Regions from separate parts of the Halomonas qinghailakensis genome, predicted to be linked through region 2. Evidence: predicted binding sites of a transcription regulator. Region 2 holds the regulator's gene; the other holds the start of a gene.
The links. The regulator sigma-54, encoded in region 2, starts transcription at its own class of promoters, with help from an activator protein. The targets are predictions, from matches to a motif close to TGGCACNNNNNTTGCTNT.

Region 1 (4,307 bases), 1.3 Mb from region 2:
GGAAGACGGCAGCACGTACTCTTTTGAGCAGGCGGTCAGGATATCCGGCGCGTGACCGCCGCCTGCCCCTTCCGTGTGGTAGGTGTGAATACCGCGCTCTTTAAACGCCGCCAGGGTGTCTTCCACAAAGCCGGATTCATTGAGCGTGTCGGTGTGGATCGCGATCTGCACATCGTACTTTTCTGCCACGCTGAGGCAGTTATCAATGGAAGCAGGCGTGGTGCCCCAGTCTTCGTGGAGCTTTAGCCCCATGGCACCCGCTTCCAGCTGCGCTTCTAACGCCTCTGGCAGGCTGGCATTGCCTTTGCCCAACAGGCCAATATTCATCGGCAGGTCGTCCACCGCTTGCAGCATTTTGCCAATATGCCACGCGCCAGGCGTGCAGGTTGTCGCATTAGAGCCCGTTGCGGGGCCAGTGCCGCCGCCCAACATAGTGGTTACGCCGCTCATCAGCGCTTCTTCTACCTGTTGGGGGCAAATAAAGTGAATATGCGCGTCAATACCGCCAGCGGTGAGAATCTTGCCTTCGCCTGAGATAATTTCAGTGCCGGGGCCAATCACTATATCCACATCCGGCTGAGTGTCGGGATTACCTGCCTTGCCAATCGCCGCGATGCGTCCGCTTTGCAGGCCAACATCGGCTTTCACAATGCCCCACCAGTCTAAAATCAGCGCATTGGTAATCACCGTATCCATCACCGTGTCATCAACACGCTGGCTTTGCCCCATGCCATCGCGGATAACCTTACCGCCACCGAACTTCACCTCGTCGCCGTAGTGGGTAGCGTCTTTCTCCACCTCGATCCACAGCTCGGTATCGCCCAGGCGCACTCGGTCGCCCACGGTGGGGCCGTACATATCGGCGTAAGCTTGCCGACTGATTTTGTTAACCGGTTTCATTGCTTACCTCCATCGAGCGCACCCATCACATCGCCACGGAAGCCGTAAATTTCGCGCTTACCGACGAAGGGAATTAGCGTGACCTCGCGGGTCTGGCCAGGCTCAAAGCGAATCGCGGTGCCCGCTGCCACATCTAAGCGAAAGCCACGGGATTTGCTACGATCAAACACCAGTGCGGGGTTGGCTTCAGCGAAGTGGTAGTGAGAGCCGATCTGAATGGGGCGGTCACCGGTATTGGCCACTTCGACGCTAATCCGCTCGCGACCCACGCATAGCTCAATATCACCGTCTTTTAACTGGTACTGTCCTGGAATCATTGGGCCGGAAATCATGGCAGCCTCCTGGTTGCTGACGACTAGTTGATTGGCGTGTGAACGGTCACAAGCTTGGTGCCATCCGGAAAGGTGGCTTCTACCTGCACCTCATCCACCATTTCCGCCACGCCATCCATCACGTCGTCACGGCTAAGGATTTCACGGCCGTAGCTCATTAAATCGGCGACACTTCTGCCGTCACGGGCACCTTCAATGATTTCAAAGCTGATCAGCGCCACGGCTTCGGGGTAGTTAAGCTTTAGGCCGCGCGCTTTGCGGCGCTCGGCAAGCTGGGCAGCAGAAAACAGCAGCAGCTTGTCTTTGTCTCGTGGGGTCAGTTCCATAGCGTATGTCTCCAGCGGTGCATCAAATTAGGTTAACCAAATGCGCGGCGTGTGGGCGGCACGTGAGATCCAGCGCGGGCGTAATAAGTGCCAAGCCTGTTCACACAGCGCCCAAGCTTCATTCCGGGAGTTTCCTAGGTAACGTAATAACAGTACGCCCTGGCGAACGGTGACCGCCCAACGCGGGTTGTCCGGCAGCGCTTCGCGTAGTTCATCAATTGCGGCACCGGCATCTTCTAAGCCAACTGCCCACAGCGTGGCTTGCACCGTGGCGCCCCCCTGCCCCCAGCGCCCGTTAAAACGCGGATGAGCAGGGTCTAAGGGCTGGCGTTCAAGCCACAGCGGTTTGCCGTCCAGGGTTAAACGAAAGTGCTGTTCAATACGGCCGGTTACATAGGGAAGTTCACTGGCGGGGCGGCCCAACGCCATGATCTCCCAGCCCAGGCAGCGGGCGCTGCCATGCAACGCAATGTGCGTTCGCTGAGTACCTTTGGAGCCATCAAAGGCGATCGTTTCTTGAGGAAGCCACTCAAGGATGCCGCCATCTTCCACGTTCAGTTCGGTATCTTGGTTCCAGGCGACGCCTTGGCTATCAGCTTTATATAGTTTGTTGGCTGCAGGCGTGGTGAGCAGCGCATGTGCGTCACGCTCGATGTGGGCACGGATCGTCAGTGCGTCACCACTGACCAAGCCACCAGGCGGGTGCAGCACATAGACATGGCAGGCCTCTGTGCTGCCTTCGGGGTAAAACGGGCGTTGCACTCTCAGTGGCCCTTGGTGGCGCGCCTGCACCAACCGAGTGATGCCATTGCGGTTAGCAAAACGCAGCGCCAGCGATGCCGCCCAGAGGCGCTCTTCGTCAAAGCGGTGACCTGAGCCAGCAGCAGGTGTCGCGAGTTCACACAGCATCATGGGCGCATTTACTTCCTGTTAATAAGCATTTCATTTTCAAATGCAAGGAATGCGCCAAAATGGTGAAAAATGTGAATACGCTGCTAAAGCGCCCGTATAAGGTGAAAATAGGCAATCTAACGATGCCTATTGCGCACCAAAAAGTATCAAAAAAAGGCCAGTCGCACCGAAATGGATCATCTACGCGTTTTTAACCACTACCCGATCACGTCCACCGCGCTTTGCTTGGTAAAGCGCTTGGTCAGCGCGCTGAATAGCTCGCTGATAATCAGGGTGGCCATCGTGGAGTGTTACGCCAACGCTGACGGTCACATTAAGCAGCGTATCGGCGGTGGCTAGCATAGGTTCTTTAGCGACTGCCCGTCGTAGACGCTCGGCAAATAGTCGGCTGCCATCCTGGTCGGTATCCACCAATACAATCAAAAACTCTTCGCCGCCCATACGAAAAACATAATCACCGCCACGAGTAGAACGATCGAGAATACTCGCTACCTGCTGCAATACATTGTCGCCGGCGTCATGGCCATGGGTATCGTTAATCGACTTAAAGTGGTCAATATCTACCATCAGCAGGGCAAAGCGTTTTTCCGAATGGCGGGCAATTTCAATTTCCCGTCCCAGCACCACTGAAAGAAACTTACGATTCAACAGTCGCGTCAGGCTGTCGCGTCCTGCTTCTAGCCCTGAAGCGCGCTCTAGCACGTCGTCTAGCAGCATAAGAATAGTGCGTGCTGCATCGCGAATATCACTTAGGGCTGTGAGCCGTTGGCCCATGTCATTCTGATCAAGTGCAGCCAGCCACTCATGATCTACTTGGCGAATATGGCGCGAAATCGTGGCGATTTCTGGCGAGCCTTCAAAGGCATGGCAGGCTTTGTGAAAATACCACAGGCCAAACTCTGATTTGGAAAGCTTGGGTAGCATTGCGGTTTCCTGTTGCGCGGCAACAGCAAACATCAGCGCATTTTCCCAGTTTAATAACGCCGAGCGCTGCCGCTCGCGTTCGTCTCCAATATTCTGGGTAAGGGAAAACAGCTTGTACGCTTCTTCGGTGCGCGCATTGCGATCATTGGCGACGGAGTAGGCGTGGCTCATGATTTCCATGGCCATATCAATATGATCCGAGACGTAAACAGACGCATCGCCTGGCGACAGCGGCGCGGTGAGCGTGGCGTTAATTTTTTGGTAAAACGCCTGCTTTAGCTGCCTTGCTCCGTTAAGCACTAAGTTAACGGGGATATCGACACGGGCATGCACTTGTCCCACTTTTTCTTGTTGTTCTACCAGAGCATGAAAATCGACGTGCTCAACAGCAAACATAGCGTTTAGCCAGCGCCGCATAGAGGGGTTTAAGCGCTCGTGTACTTGATCATTGGAAAGAAAAAGCGACGCGTGCGGATCTTCTAGCATGACGCTGTAGAAATGATCTGCAAAGTAATCACAGTAGCGCTCGACCAGTATTTTCACTGCTTGGCGTAGCGATAATGGCGTACGCTCTAACAGTTCTTGCCATTCGGCGGCGAGCTGATGTTTATCTTTATAGCGCATTGCGCACCCAATTATTATTACGAAAACAAGCCATATTACACGCAAAATAATAGTGCCAATACGCACACAGCTCAGAGTTTTTAATAATAAGCTCGCCGCTTTAAGTTAATTAAAGGGCGAGCAACAGGCTGTGGATAACTTAAACGGTCAAATGCTGCTTTATCAGTTCATTGGAAAGCTCTGAGATATCGCCTTTAGCGACCGGTCGGCCACGATCCATAATCACAAAGCGGTCGGCATATTTGCGGGCAAAAGGCAGCTTCTGCTCCACCAGAAGTACCGTTAAACC
Region 2 (4,307 bases):
TTGAAAGTGAATGCTTTTCTGGCGTAAAGCCTCGAGCATTGTCGGCAATTGCTGTAAAGCTGCTGGTAGATTGCGAGCATCAATGCTGACCGCTAGCTGAGTGCGCTCTCCTTGCTCACGCAGTTCATCTACTAGGGAGCCAAGTAGCATGGCAGGTAAGTTATCGATGGCGTAATAGCCAAGATCTTCTAACGCTTGTAAGGCGATAGATTTACCGGACCCTGAACGGCCGCTAATGATCACCAGTTGCATAGATTTTCTCTTGGCATGCCAATCAAAATGGGGATAAACGTTAGTTTAGCGTGTAGTGCTTAGCGGTGGGCCATCTAGGTAACAGGCTGCTCGCGTATTTTCGCTGTGATGAGTTCTAAAAGCTCACGCTGGCTTGTGGATTTACGCAGTTGTTGACGTGTGTCGACGTTATTCATAATAGACGCCACTTGACCTAATAATGCTAAGTGGGTGTCGTCTGCCTCTTCAGGCACCAATAGCACGAATACAAGATCGACTGGATCACCATCAATAGCATCAAAATCTACCGGCTCAGCAAGCTTTAAAAAGCCAGCGATGGGCGAGCTGCAATGAGGGCTACGTGCATGAGGAATAGCAACTCCGTTGCCTATTCCTGTGCTTCCTAGGCGTTCGCGTCCAATAAGACGGCTAAACACTTCTTGGCTGTCTAAACTTGGGATGTTTTGTGCAATGAAGGTGCTGAAAAACTCCAGCACCCTCTTTTTACTGCCCCCAGGAACGTCATAGAGAACGCGCTCTGGGGGGAGGATAGTTTCCAACGTCATTGAATTAACGCACGCCTGCGCCTTGGGCGCGAGCTTGTGCTTTTTCCTTATGTTTAACGAGTTGACGATCAATTTTGTCTGCTAGCGCATCAATGGCTGCATACATGTCATTATCTAATGCTTCTGCGTGTAGGTCTGCACCGGCAGCATGCAGCGTGCAGGCAGCTTGCTGGCGCTCCTTTTCAACAGATAAGGTCACTTGTACGGTAGTAATATTGTCGTAATGGCGCTCAACGCGTTCCAGCTTTTCATTAACATAGTCACGCAAGGCGTCAGTCAGTTCTACGTGATGACCAGTGATATTTACTTGCATTGACGTGCTCCTTATCCGTCGGACTGTTCTTCGATTGTAACCCTTTTTGCGCTATTGCAAAGCCCTTAAACAGACTTTGTCTCTTTAGCGCTGTTTTATCAGCGTAAGCGGCGACGTTCGCTGGAAGAAGGAATGCCCATCGACTCGCGATATTTGGCCACTGTACGCCTCGCTACATTAATGCCTCCCTCTTCCAAAAGCGATACAAGACGGCTGTCTGAGAGAGGTTTGCCAGGCGGTTCATCTTGCACCAGTTTTTTGATTCGTGCACGGATGGCGGTGCTAGAGTGGCTGTCACCTCCGTCTTGCCCGCTCACTTGGCTGGAAAAGAAGTATTTGAGTTCAAATACGCCGCGCGGGGTATGGATATATTTCTGGGTGGTGACCCTGGAAATAGTAGATTCATGCATTTCCACAGCGTCTGCGATATCCGCTAAAATTAACGGCTTCATAGCTTCTTCGCCGTGTTCCAGAAAGCCTATCTGGCGAGCGATAATTTCTCGGCCAACACGCAGTAGCGTATCGTTTCGGCTTGAGAGGCTCTTGATTAGCCAGCGCGCTTCCTGAAGGTGCTCCTTTAAAAACTGGTTATCCTGGCTTTTGTCAGCCCGTTTGATAAGACTTGCGTAGTCAGGCTGAATACGCAGTCGTGGCAGTGCTTCTGGGTTTAGTTCCAGGTGCCAGCCTTCGTTGTCATGGCGAACCACTAGGTCTGGCGTTACATAGCTGTCATCGGTGTCTCCAAATGCGCTGCCTGGGCGAGGATCAAGGCTGCGGATCAAACGAATTACATCATCTAGCTGATCATCACCCAAGCTTAAACGTCGCTTTAACAAACGCACATCATCCTTACCGAGCGCTTCAAGAAATTGACGCACTAGCCTCTTGGCAGGCATAAGCAGCGGTGTATCTTCCGGTAGTGAGGCGAGCTGCAACATTAAACATTCGCGCAGATCACGAGCAAATACGCCGGTGGGTTCAAACTGTTGAAGACGCAGTAAGGTTGTTTCAACTTCACGCTGGCTAAGCCCTTCATGACCTTGGGCCTTAAGCCCCTCGCGGATGTCATTGAGGGGCTGAGTTAGATAGCCATTAGCATCCAGAGCATCTATAAGGCTTTCTGCGATGGCATGGTCGCGAGAGGAGAAATCCGTCATGGCGAGCTGCCAAAGTAGGTGGCCATGTAAGCTTTGACCAGCGGCTTGACGTTCAAAATCAGGCCCCTCGCCGCCGCTGCTATGGTTGCCTAGATCCTGATAAGTGTCTGACCAGTCACTATCAGTGGAGAGTTCGTTAGGAATGCTGTCGGACCATTCCGTTTCCTGGGGTTCACTAACAGCCTGTTCGCCGAATTCGTCTTCCTGCTCAAGCATTGGGTTGGCATCAAGTGCTTGCTGAATTTCTTGACGAAGGTCCAATGTTGATAGCTGCAGCAGGGCAATCGCCTGCTGCAGCTGGGGTGTCATGGTCAGCTGTGTGCCGATACGCAATTGAAGAGAAGCTTTCATGACCATCTGAGAACCACTCGTTTATCAGAAAGCTCCACCCTAGTGCGAGTTATGGTTTGGTGCAAGTGCAATAAGCATGCCACAGACACAATTTTTCAGGCAGGTGGTTGTTTACAGGCGAAAATCAGCACCTAAATAAACATCTCTTACCTTTTGGTTGTTGAGAATTTCTTGTGGCGGGCCGCTAGCGATGATGTGACCGTCGCCAACAATATAGGCGATATCGCAAATATCCAGCGTTTCTCGCACATTGTGGTCAGTAATCAATACGCCTATATGACGTTTTTTAAGTGCTCGGATAATTGCTTTAATGTCGCCTACTGAGATCGGATCGACGCCAGCGAACGGCTCGTCAAGCAAAATAAAGGCAGGTTCTGTTGCGAGGGAGCGAGCAATCTCAACACGTCTACGCTCTCCACCTGAAAGGCTCATACCTAAATTGTCGCGAATGTGGGTGATATGAAAATCTTCCAGTAGCGTCTCAAGACGTTGTTCGCGGGCGCTGTGATCAAGTGCTTTACGAGTCTCCAAGATTGCCATGATGTTATCGGCAACGGATAGTTTGCGAAAAATAGAGGCTTCTTGAGGCAGATAGCCAATCCCTGCCATGGCGCGCTCGTGCATAGGAGCATGCGTTAAATCAAGCCCATCAATGCCTACTTTTCCTGCATCAGACTTTACTAGGCCGACAATCATATAAAACGATGTTGTTTTGCCTGCGCCGTTAGGGCCAAGCAAACCGACGACGCTGCCTTGAGAGATCTCTAAATTTATGTCCTTAACCACGCGACGGCGTTTATAGCTTTTGGCTAAGTGATGGGCATAGAGTGTTTTTATCGGCGCCTCTTCGAATGTTGGTTTTGATGATGTGGTCTGAGGTGCTGGCTCTGCGCTATTTGTCGCCACTGGGCGCTCCCTATTGTTCTGGCTGAAGCGTCATTCGGATACGTTGTGGCTCACCGCCACTCACGTCAGAGCGGGCCTGAACCACGCCTTGGTCAATGAAATACTCTAATCGGCCGCCCTGAAAACGATCTGTTTGCTGGGTAAGTTCGGCTTGATCAATCAGTTCTACTCGGCGTTCGGCCACATGATAGATAATCCGCTTTGCCCAGCCTTCCATCGGGCTAGCCTGACCTTCGGGTTGGTTGCGTATATAGGCTCGCTCACCGGTTGCCACGGCGCGCGATAGTTCGCCAGCATCATTGCGCTGGATTTCAACGCGATTGCCGCGCAGCTGCATATTGCCCTGCCGAATATCGACATTCCCAAAATACACGGCGGTGCCCGCTCGTTGGTCTAGATCTAACCGGTCAGCTTCTACTTCTACAGGGGCTTGGCTTTGTGCCATGACCGGTAGCGCTGCCGCAGAGAGGGGTAGCGCAATGGTGAAGAGTGCTGTACGAATGAGAGCGTTCATTGCGGCTCCTACGGAGAACGAGTGGCAGGCGGATGAGTGCCGCGCACGTTATTGGTTAAGCGAATCTGGCTATCATCTAGCCATATATCCATGCGTGATGCGTCAAGGCGCTGAGGCGGTTGCTGTAGCACTGTTTTGGAATCGCTCCAGGCATGACGCGTGACGCCATTATAATGTAATAACTCTGTATTGAGCTGCCAGCCCTCATCAGGTGAGAGCAGCTGGGCAGAGCCGGCTAATGTGAGTGCCTGTGTATCCGTATTTAGGGT

Region 1: a site for sigma-54 is predicted at 2,510-2,527, ahead of M0220_RS09295 (urease accessory protein UreD). Genes of this name have one in related genera too.

Annotation. Positions count from the first base shown of each region.
Region 1 is NZ_CP096973.1:1,965,404-1,969,710, reverse strand. It holds gene ureC (urease subunit alpha) at 1-900, opposite strand, end outside; gene M0220_RS09305 (urease subunit beta) at 897-1,217, opposite strand; gene M0220_RS09300 (urease subunit gamma) at 1,256-1,558, opposite strand; gene M0220_RS09295 (urease accessory protein UreD) at 1,586-2,470, opposite strand; gene M0220_RS09290 (diguanylate cyclase) at 2,651-4,018, opposite strand; gene urtE (urea ABC transporter ATP-binding subunit UrtE) at 4,158-4,307, opposite strand, start outside.
Region 2 is NZ_CP096973.1:3,242,010-3,246,316, forward strand. It holds gene rapZ (RNase adapter RapZ) at 1-252, opposite strand, end outside; gene ptsN (PTS IIA-like nitrogen regulatory protein PtsN) at 327-797, opposite strand; gene hpf (ribosome hibernation-promoting factor, HPF/YfiA family) at 802-1,110, opposite strand; gene M0220_RS14715 (RNA polymerase factor sigma-54) at 1,209-2,624, opposite strand; gene lptB (LPS export ABC transporter ATP-binding protein) at 2,730-3,455, opposite strand; gene lptA (lipopolysaccharide transport periplasmic protein LptA) at 3,535-4,038, opposite strand; gene lptC (LPS export ABC transporter periplasmic protein LptC) at 4,047-4,307, opposite strand, start outside.